3 linked regions of the Aromatoleum petrolei genome follow. The protein of the gene in region 1 interacts with the protein of each later gene in a pairwise test. Links are inferred from orthologs where the notes say so. Each region holds a gene or a part of one and is shown in the gene's direction. Other genes may lie near its edges. The genes, in order: dnaQ, dnaE and holA.

Region 1 (2,896 bases):
AGCGCCTTGCCGTTCGCGTCGGCGAGCATCGATCTGGTGCTGCTGCCGCACGTGCTGGAGTTCTCGCGCAACCCGCACCAGGTGCTACGCGAGGTGGAGCGGGTGCTGGTGCCCGAGGGCAGCGTGATCATCGCCGGCTTCAATCCGCTCAGTCTGTGGGGAGTGCGGCGTCTGGTGGCGAGACGCTCGGGAAGCTATCCGTGGCGTGGACAATACCTGTCGGTGCGGCGCACGAAGGACTGGCTGGCGCTGCTCGGCTTCGAGACGCAGGCGGGCAGCTTCGGCTGTTACGCGCCGGCGTTCACGAGCACGAAGTGGCTGGAACGCTGGGGCTTCATGGACAAGGCGGGCGACCGCTGGTGGCCGATCTGCGGCGGGGCCTACATCATCCAGGGCATCAAGCGGGTGCAGGGAATGCGCCTGATAACGCCGAATTGGCGCGATGCGCGCGCCGCGGCAAAGCGCCTTTCACCTGTCACCCATCGCGGCCGGCAGGTGACGGGCGGCGTACAAAAAGTGGAATGAATGGAAGAAGTCGAGATATTTACCGACGGGGCGTGCAGCGGCAATCCGGGCCCCGGCGGCTGGGGCGCGATCCTGCGCAGCGGCCCGCACGAGAAGGAAATCTGGGGCGGCGAGCCGCAGACCACCAACAACCGCATGGAACTGCTCGCCGTGATCCGTGCGCTCGAGACGCTCAAGCGTCCGGTGGCGGCGCGCGTGCATACGGACAGCCAATACGTGCAGAAAGGGATCTCCGAGTGGATTCACGGCTGGAAGAAGCGCGGGTGGAAGACCGCCTCACGCGAGCCGGTGAAGAACGAGGATCTGTGGCGCGCGCTCGACGAAGCTGCGAGCCGGCACAAGGTGGCGTGGATCTGGGTGCGCGGCCATGCGGGCCATGCCGAGAACGAGCGCGCGGACGAACTTGCGCGACGCGGCGTCGAGGCCGTGCGCACGCGCGGCAAGGCCGTCGCGGAAATCTGATCAACCGGCCCGCAAGGGCGCGAACGAACTATCGGGGATGAACCCTTGAGACAGATTGTCCTGGATACGGAAACCACCGGACTCGACTGGCGCAATGGCGACCGCGTGATCGAGATCGGCTGCGTGGAGTTGCTCAACCGCAACCTCACCGGCAAGCATTTTCACGTCTATATCAACCCGGAACGGGGGATCGACGCGGAAGCGATCGCGGTTCATGGCATCACCGAGGAATTCCTCGCCGACAAGCCGAAGTTCCGCGACATCGTGGGCGATTTCATGGATTTCGTGCGCGATTCGGAACTCGTGATCCACAACGCGAGCTTCGACGTCGGCTTTCTCGACCACGAATTGTCGCTGCTGGGGCATCCAAAGCTGGGGGCTCAGTGCGCGGGCGTGATCGACACGCTCAAGATGGCCAAGGAGCAGAACCCGGGCAAGAAGGCTTCGCTCGACGCGCTGTGCGACCGCTTCGAGATCGACAACGCCGCGCGTACCCTGCACGGCGCGCTGCTCGACGCGGAACTGCTGGCTGAGGTCTATCTGGCGATGACCCGCGGGCAGGAAAGCCTGATGATGCTGCTCGACGACGAGCCGGCGATGGGCGGCCTCGACGCGAGCGGCAGCCCGATCGAGCGGCCGCCGCTGCGTGTGCTGCGTCCCACGGCCGACGAACTCGCCGAGCACGACAAGGTGTTGCGGGACATCAGCAAGGCCAACAAGGGCGCCTGCCTGTGGATTCCGCCTGCATCGGCCGAGGAAGCGCCCGCGGCCTGAAAAAGACGAGGCCTTCGTCGCACGGACGGCGGAAAACGCCACCGCGCGGCCCATCCGCGCTGCGGAAGTCCTCAGAGCATCAGCCTGCCGCCCGGCAGGCTGCCCGCCTGCTCCAGTCGGGTGACGGTGGGGCCGAGGTCTAGGCCGGTTTTTTCCTTCAGCGCACGGGCGCGTTCGCGCAGCTCGGCCACCGGAATGTCGATGCGCTCGCCTTCGGCGCCGAAGGCGACGACGTTGCCGCTGTCGCAGGACGGGAAGGCGATCGCGCGGTCGTCGAAGGCGGTGATGATGCGCTCGACGCTGGCGCGGAAGCCGCGTGAGCGTCCGAAGAGGTTCACCGACAGCAGACCCTGTCCGGACAGGCGCGTGCGCGCTGCCGCATAGAACGGGGCGGTGTCGAGCGCGCCGGCGCGGGCGTTCCGATCGAAACCGTCCACCAGGATCAGGTCGAACTTGCGCTCGGTCTCCATCACGTAGCGCACACCGTCGCCGACGTGGATCGCGAGCCGCTCGTCCTCGGCGGGCAGCTTGAAGAACTGGCGCGCCGCGGCGACGACGCGCGGTTCGATCTCGACGACCTGCGTGCGCGTCTGCGGGCAGTGGTGATGCAGGAAGCGGGTCAGCGACGCCGCGCCGAGTCCGATCACCAGCGCCGTGCGCGGCCATTCGTCGGCGTCGCGCAGCAGCAGTCCGGCCATCATCTCGCGCGTGTAGGCGAGTTCCAGTGCGTTGGGGCGACGGATGCGCATCGCGCCCTGGACCCATTCCGAGCCGAAATGCAGGTAGCGGACGCCGCCGTCCTCGCTGATGTCGATTGGCGTGCTCATGCTGTCAGTCTCTTGAGGGCGTAAAGCTGCTCGAGCGCCTCGCGCGGGCTGAGGCTGTCCGGGTCCAGTTCTGCCAGCGCGGTGAGTGCCGGGTGCGACAGGGGTTCGTTTTCGGGTTCCGGCAGCATGGCGAACAGGTCGGCCTGCGGGCCGGCGCCGACCTCGCGGTTCTCCAGTGCGCGCAGGCGGCGCTTGGCGTCGCGGATCACCGAGCCGGGAATGCCGGCCAGCGCCGCGACCTCGATTCCGTAGCTCTGGCTCGCGGGGCCTTCCTCGACGGCGTGCAGGAAGACGATGCGGTGCGCGTG
Region 2 (4,241 bases), 1.1 Mb from region 1 along the record:
CCGGGATCCTGCTGGCGCTGCCGCTCGCCCCGTCGGCCATGGCGCAGTCGGGGCCGTCATCTGCGATGGATCCCGCCCGCACGGCGTCGCTGTCGGCGGCAAGTCGCCGTATCGAGGATCACTTCGTGGCCGAGGTCGCCCGCATCACGGGTACGACGCCAGCCCGCGTGCGTCGGGCCATGCCGGACGAACGGCGCATCACGTCCACGGCGTCACGATTGATCTCGGCGCTGGAAGTCGATCTTGGAGCACCGCTCACGCCCGAGCAGCAGGCCGAAATTCTGGATGCTGACCAGGCGCGCAAAGTCTCCCTGATGAAGGCACGCGAGGCGGCACGCGGGCGCTGATTCCCATTGACGGTCGGACGTACAGACAGCGGCAGCGGCCGAATTGGGGCGCGGGGGAGGTTGGGGATCGGGTAAAATTTGCCGATGACTGCCTCTCACGAACCTCGCTTCATCCACCTTCGTCTGCATACCGAGTACTCGATTTCGGACGGCATCGTCCAGATCGATCAGGCGATCGCCCGCGCGGCCGCCGACGGCATGCCGGCGCTGGGCATTTCCGACCTCGCCAACCTGTTTGGCATGGTCAAGTTCTACAAGGGCGCACGCGGCAAGGGCATGAAGCCCGTCATCGGCGTCGACGCCTGGATCACCAACGACACCGATCGCGACAAGCCCTTCCGCGCCCTGCTCATCTGCAAGAGTCGCAAGGGCTACGGGCAGCTGTGTGAGCTGCTGACGCGCGCTTTCCTCGACAACAAGTACCGCGGGCGCGCCGAGATTCGCCGCGACTGGTTCGCCGACGGCGCGGCGTCGGATCTGCTGTGCCTGTCCGGTGCGCGCGAGGGGGAAGTGGGGCAGGCACTGGCAAACGGCAACGTCGAACTTGCCGATCGGGTGGCCGCCGAATGGGCCGCATTGTTCCCCGGCGCCTACTACATCGAACTGCAGCGCGCAGGCAATGCGGGCGCCGAGGGGTACGTACGCCAGGCGGTGCAGCTGGCCGGCAGGCTGGGGCTGCCGGTGGTGGCGACCCACCCCGTGCAGTTCCTCAAGCGCGAGGATTTCAAGGCCCACGAGGCACGCGTGTGCATCGCTCAAGGCTATGTGCTGGCCGACAAGCGTCGCCCGCGGGACTACACCGAGGAGCAATACCTCAAGAGCCAGGACGAGATGTGCGAGCTCTTCGCCGACATCCCGGAGGCGCTCGAGAATTCGGTCGAAATCGCACGCCGCTGTTCGCTGACGGTCCAACTGGGCAAGAATTTCCTGCCGCAGTTTCCCACGCCCGAAGGGATGACCCTCGACGACTTCCTGATCGCGGAGGCCAAGGCTGGCCTGGAAGTGCGGCTGGAGGAGCTGTATCCGGACGATGCAGAACGTGAGCGCCAGCGTCCGACCTACGAGGCGCGGCTCAAGTTCGAAACCGACACCATCATCCAGATGGGCTTCCCCGGCTACTTCCTGATCGTTGCGGACTTCATCAACTGGGGCAAGCACAATGGTGTGCCGGTAGGCCCCGGTCGCGGCTCGGGTGCGGGCTCTCTGGTTGCCTACAGTCTGCGCATTACCGACCTGGATCCGCTCGCTTACGCACTGCTGTTCGAGCGCTTCCTGAACCCCGAGCGTGTGTCGATGCCCGACTTCGACATCGACTTCTGCCAGGACAACCGCTACCGCGTGATCGAGTATGTGCGCGAGCGCTACGGCAAGGATGCGGTCAGCCAGATCGCGACCTTCGGTACCATGGCGTCCAAGGCGGTGGTGCGCGACGTCGGCCGCGTGCTCGATCTGCCCTATGGCCTGTGCGACCGGCTCTCCAAGCTGATCCCGATCGAAGGCGCGAAGCCCGTCTCGCTGGCGAAGGCCTACGAGATGGAGCCGCAGATCGGCGAAATGATGAAGGACGGCAACGACGGCGAGTCGGTGCAGGAGTTGTGGAGCCTTGCCGAGCCGCTGGAAGGCCTGTCCCGCAACGTCGGCATGCACGCCGGCGGCGTGCTCATCGCGCCCGGAAAGCTCACCGACTTCTGTCCGCTCTACATCGCCGACGGTGACGACGCGACGCCGGTGTCGCAGTTCGACAAGGACGACGTCGAGGCGGTCGGCCTGGTGAAGTTCGACTTCCTCGGCCTGCGCAACCTCACCATCATCGAGCTCGCGGTCGAGTACGTCGAACGTCTCACCGGGGAGAAGCCCAACCTCGCCGCGCTGCCGTTCACCGACCCCGCCGCCTACCAGATCCTGAAGGACGCGAATACCACCGCGATCTTCCAGGTCGAATCGGACGGCATGAAGAAGCTCCTCAAGAAGCTCGCGCCCGACCGCTTCGAGGACATCATCGCGGTGCTTGCGCTCTACCGTCCGGGCCCGCTCGGCTCGGGCATGGTGGACGACTTCATCCTGCGCAAGAAGGGGCAGCAGGAGATCGACTACTTCCATCCGGACCTCAAGCCCTGCCTGGAGCCGACCTACGGCGTGATCGTGTATCAGGAACAGGTGATGCAGATCTCGCAGATCATCGGCGGCTATACGCTAGGCGGCGCCGACATGCTGCGCCGCGCGATGGGCAAGAAGAAACCGGAGGAGATGGCCAAGCACCGCGAGACGATTGCCGCCGGTGCGAAGCAGAAGGGCTACGACCCGGCGCTCGCGGAGCAGCTCTTCGACCTGATGACGAAGTTCGCGGAGTACGGCTTCAACAAGTCGCACACTGCCGCCTACGCCGTGGTCACCTACCATACGGCGTGGCTCAAGGCGCACCACTGCGCGGCCTTCATGGCCGCGACCATGTCGGCGGACCTCGACAACACCGACACGATCAAGATCTTCTTCGAGGACACGATCGCGAACGGAATCACGGTCCTGCCGCCTGACGTGAACCAGTCCGACTACCGCTTCGTTCCCACGGATCGGAAGACGATCCGCTACGGTCTGGGTGCGGTGAAGGGTGTGGGCGAGCCGGCAGTGCGCTCCATCCTCGAAGCGCGCAAGAGTGGCGGAGCGTACACGGATCTGTTCGATTTCTGCGCGCGCGTGGACCGGCGCATGGTCAACCGCCGCGTGATCGAGGCGCTGATCCGTTCGGGTGCGTTCGATACCATCGAACCCAGCGGCACGGCCGATCGCGCGCGTCTGCTCGCGACCGTGAGCCTCGCGATGGAAGCGGCCGAGCAGGCGGCCGCGAACGCCATGCAGGGGGGGCTGTTCGACCTTGTGCCGGAGGCCGCCGGCGCGGCGCCTCAGTACGCGAACGTGCGCCCGTGGACGGAGCGCGAGCGCTTGAAGGAGGAGAAGACCGCGATCGGTTTCTTCCTCTCTGGCCATCCGTTCAACAGTTTCCGCGAGGAAGTGCGCCGCTTCATCCGTCGTCCGCTGTCGCAGCTCGAACCCTCGCGCGATCTCGCGATGCTGGCGGGCGTGGTGATGGACGTGCGCACCAAGATGACCAATCGCGGCAAGATGGCGTTTGTCGTGCTCGACGACGGCTCACAGGTGCGGGAGGTGTCAGTCTTTTCCGAAGCGTTCGACGCGAACCGCAGCAAGATCGTCACCGACGAAGTGTTGGTGGTCGAAGGCAAGGTCAGCAACGACGACTTTACCGGCGGGCTGCGTATCGTCGCCGACAAGCTGCTGTCGCTCGGCGAAGCGCGTTCCCGCTTTGCCAAGGCGCTCCAGATCAGCGTCAATGGCGAAGTGAAAGGCGCGGGGGGGGCAGTTGCGGCAGCGGACAAGCTCGAAACGCTACTCTCGCCTTTCCGCGACGGCGGCTGCCCGGTTTCGCTGCGCTATCGGAACGAGCAGGCGGAGGCCGAACTGCCCCTCGGCGCGGCCTGGCGGGTGCGTCTCGACGATGCCTTGCTCGACAGCCTGCGGGAGTGGCTCCCGCACGAATCGGTCGAGGTCCTCTACCCCAATTGATATGGGCACAAAAAAGGCCGCGGCCCTTGCGGGCGCGGCCTTTCGGCTGATCCGGCAGGGGCGGTCAGAGTTCCTTGGCGTGCTCGGCCAGATACTCCGCGACGCCTGCGGTGCTGGCCTTCATGCCCGCTTTGCCCTTGTTCCAGCCGGCCGGGCAGACTTCGCCGTGCTCTTCGGTGAACTGTAGCGCGTCGACCATGCGGATCATCTCGTCGATGTTGCGGCCCAGCGGCAGGTCATTGACGACCTGGTGGCGCACGACGCCGTTCTTGTCGATCAGGAAGGAGCCGCGGAAGGCGACGCCAGCGTCGGCTT
Region 3 (3,108 bases), 1.1 Mb from region 1 along the record:
GATCCACAATTGTCTGAAGCAGGCGAACTACGACTTCGGCAAGCACCAGTTCAACACCGTCGTTTCCGCGGCGATGAAGATTCTCAACGCGCTGGAGAAGGCGCCGCGCGACAACGCCGCCGCCCACGCGGAAGTCACCGAGGAAGGCCTGTCCATCCTGCTGCGCCTGCTCGCCCCGATCACGCCGCACATCGCGCACGCGCTGTGGCAGGACTGCGGCTTCGCCGCCGACGTCCTCAACGCGAGCTGGCCGACACCGTCGGAGGCCGCACTCAAGCAGGACGAGCTCGACCTCGTGCTGCAGGTCAATGGCAAGCTGCGCGGCAACATCAAGGTCGCCGCGGACGCGAGCGCGTCGCAGATCGAGTCGATCGCACTCGCCTCCGAGGCGGCGCAGAAGTTCATGGAAGGCAAGCCGCCGCGCAAGGTCGTGGTCGTGCCGGGCCGTCTCGTCAACATCGTGGTCTGAGGACTCCCGCGGATGACACCTTCCCGCTCCCGCCGCAGTCTGCTGCTGGCCCTCGGCGCAGTCGCCGTGGCGTCCCTGGCCGGCTGCGGCTTCCAGTTGCGCGGCCCGCGTCCGCTCGCGTTCTCGACCATCCACGTCGGCGTCAGCGCCCAGAGCGAATTCGGTGCCGCGCTGCGCCGGCGTATCCGCACCAGCGGCACAACCGAGATCGTCGACGACCCGGCCAAGGCCGAAGCGAAACTCGAGATCCTGCGCAATCAACCCGAGCGGGAAATCCTCACCCTGACGGGCGCCGGCAAGGTGCGCGAGTACGAATTGCGCCACGTCCTCACCTTCCGCCTGATCGACCGCGCGGGCAACGAACGCATCCGCCCCACGACGATTTCGGCCAAGCGTGAATACACCTATGACGACTCGCAGGTGCTCGCGAAGGAGCAGGAAGAAGCCCTGCTCTACCGCGACATGCAGGGCGACCTCGTCGACCAGCTCATGCGCCGACTCGCTGCCATCAAGCCGTGATCCTGCGCCCGGACCAGCTGCCCGCCCTCCTCGAAAAGCCGCTCGCCCCGCTTTACCTGCTTCACGGCAACGAACCGCTGCTCGTGCTCGAAGCGGCTGACCTGATCCGCGCGGCGGCACGCCGCCAAGGATTCGAGGAACGGGAGACGCTGGTCGTCGGGCAGGGATTCCGCTGGGAAAGCCTGAGCGCCGCGGCGGGCAATTTGTCGCTGTTCGGCGGCTCGAAGCTGATCGATCTGCGCATTCCCACCGGCAAGCCCGGCCGCGAAGGCGGCGAAGCGCTGCAACGGCATGCGCGCAACCCGGGCGACGGTATCGTCACCCTGGTCACCCTGCCCGAGCTCGACTGGACCGCACGCAAGGCCTCATGGTTTACGGCCCTGAGCGACGGCGGCATTGTGGTCGAGCTGAACGCCCCCGAGCGCGAACGCCTGCCCGAATGGATCGCAGGCCGTCTTGCGCGCCAGAATCAGTCCGCGCCAGCCGAAGCGCTCGCCTTCATCGCCGACCACGTCGAGGGCAACCTCCTCGCAGCCCATCAGGAAATCCTCAAGCTCGGCCTGCTGCACGGGGAAGGACGCCTGACGCAGGAAAACGTGCAGGACGCGGTACTCAACGTCGCACGCTACGACATCGACAAACTGCGCCATTCCCTCCTCGAAGGCGACCCCGTGCGCTGCACACGCCTTCTCGAAGGCCTGCAGGGCGAGGGAACGGCCCCGCCGCTCGTGCTTTGGGCCCTCGCGAACGAGATCCGCACGCTCGCGAACCTGAGTTCCGGTGTCGCGTCGGGCCAGCAACTACCAGCCCTGCTCAAGGCCGAGCGCGTGTTCGACGAACGCCGCCGCCAAGCGATTCAGCGCGCCCTTCCGCGCCTCAAGCCGGCGACGTTGCGCGCCGCACTGCTGCACGCCGCGCGCATCGACCGCATCATCAAGGGTCTTGCCCCGGGCGACGTGTGGGACGAATTTCTTCAGCTCGCGCTCCGGCTCGTCCGCCGCTAGCACTTCGGCCAAGCGCCCTCCGACACTGGCCGCATCGCACCGTTCGGTGCTTTAATGTTCTTTTGCACGGCAACACCGGAATTTCCATGGATATTCAGGAATACATGCAGACGCTGGGCCGCCAAGCCCGCGCCGCCTCGCGCCAGCTCGCCAGCGCGTCGACCGCCGCGAAGAACGCGGCGCTATGCGCGATGGCCGCATCGATCCGCGACCGCCGCGAGGAGTTGCTCGCCGCCAACGCGCGCGACGTAGAGGAGGCACGCGCGGCCGGACTCGAGCCGGCGATGATCGACCGCCTCACGCTCAACGCCAAAGGCATCGAGGCAATGGCCCAGGGCCTGGAACAGGTCGCGGCACTGCCCGACCCCGTCGGCGAAATCACCGACGTCAAGCGCCGCCCCTCCGGCATCCAGGTCGGCAAAATGCGCGTTCCGCTCGGCGTGATCGGCATCATCTACGAAGCGCGCCCCAACGTCACCGCGGATGCGGCCGCGCTGTGCCTCAAGTCCGGCAACGCGGCAATCCTGCGCGGCGGCAAGGAGGCCCTGCACTGCAACCAGGCGATCGCTGCCTGCGTGCGTGCCGGTCTTGCCGCCGCGGGCTTGCCCGAATCGGCAGTCCAGGTCGTGGAAACCACGGATCGCGCCGCCGTCGGCCAGCTCATCACCATGCCCGAGTTCGTCGACGTCATCGTTCCGCGCGGCGGCAAGGGGCTCATCGAACGGATCTCGCGCGAAGCGCGCGTGCCGGTGATCAAGCACCTCGACGGCAACTGCCACGTCTACGTCGAAACCGAAGCCGACCCGGCGAAGGTCGTGCCCATCGTCGAGAACGCCAAGACACAACGCTACGGCACCTGCAACACGGCCGAATCGCTGCTCGTCGACCGTGCGGTGGCGGCCCGCTTCCTGCCCGAAATCGCCCGCATGCTCGCCACGAAGGAGGTCGAGATGCGCGGCTGCAACGAGTCCCTCGCCATCCTGCGCGAGGCAGCCATTCCCGGCGCCCGCCTCGTCGCCGCGACCGAACAGGACTGGAGCGAGGAATACCTCGCACCGATCATCGCGATCAAGGTCGTGTCCGGCATCGACGAGGCGATCGCCCACATCAATACAT

Evidence for each region.
Region 2: the proteins of dnaQ (region 1) and dnaE interact in binary tests that used the Escherichia coli proteins (3 or more experiments, as listed by UniProt). The link is inferred for Aromatoleum petrolei from one-to-one orthologs.
Region 3: the proteins of dnaQ (region 1) and holA interact in binary tests that used the Escherichia coli proteins (3 or more experiments, as listed by UniProt). The link is inferred for Aromatoleum petrolei from one-to-one orthologs.

Annotation. Positions count from the first base shown.
Region 1 is NZ_CP059560.1:58,044-60,939, reverse strand. Bases 149-2,896 are described here. They hold dnaQ (DNA polymerase III subunit epsilon), read left to right. Parts: upstream 149-1,032; coding sequence 1,033-1,761; downstream 1,762-2,896. Other genes in these bases: mutS (DNA mismatch repair protein MutS), read right to left, coding at 2,585-2,896; ToN1_RS00255 (fused MFS/spermidine synthase), read right to left, coding at 1,833-2,588; rnhA (ribonuclease HI), read left to right, coding at 526-987; ToN1_RS00270 (class I SAM-dependent methyltransferase), read left to right, coding at 149-525. Outside these bases: more of ToN1_RS00270, read left to right, coding at 1-148. UniProt on the Escherichia coli protein: DNA polymerase III is a complex, multichain enzyme responsible for most of the replicative synthesis in bacteria. The epsilon subunit contain the editing function and is a proofreading 3'-5' exonuclease.
Region 2 is NZ_CP059560.1:1,114,637-1,118,877, reverse strand. The notes cover bases 34-4,126. They hold dnaE (DNA polymerase III subunit alpha), read left to right. Parts: upstream 34-431; coding sequence 432-3,926; downstream 3,927-4,126. Other genes in these bases: ToN1_RS05040 (peroxiredoxin), read right to left, coding at 3,991-4,126; ToN1_RS05050 (hypothetical protein), read left to right, coding at 34-347. Also shown: more of ToN1_RS05050, read left to right, coding at 1-33; more of ToN1_RS05040, read right to left, coding at 4,127-4,241. UniProt on the Escherichia coli protein: DNA polymerase III is a complex, multichain enzyme responsible for most of the replicative synthesis in bacteria. This DNA polymerase also exhibits 3' to 5' exonuclease activity. The alpha chain is the DNA polymerase catalytic subunit.
Region 3 is NZ_CP059560.1:1,128,993-1,132,100, forward strand. What follows is about bases 29-2,988. They hold holA (DNA polymerase III subunit delta), read left to right. Parts: upstream 29-984; coding sequence 985-1,992; downstream 1,993-2,988. Other genes in these bases: leuS (leucine--tRNA ligase), read left to right, coding at 29-469; ToN1_RS05090 (LPS-assembly lipoprotein LptE), read left to right, coding at 482-988; ToN1_RS05100 (glutamate-5-semialdehyde dehydrogenase), read left to right, coding at 2,079-2,988. In the rest of the region: more of leuS, read left to right, coding at 1-28; more of ToN1_RS05100, read left to right, coding at 2,989-3,108. UniProt on the Escherichia coli protein: Part of the beta sliding clamp loading complex, which hydrolyzes ATP to load the beta clamp onto primed DNA to form the DNA replication pre-initiation complex.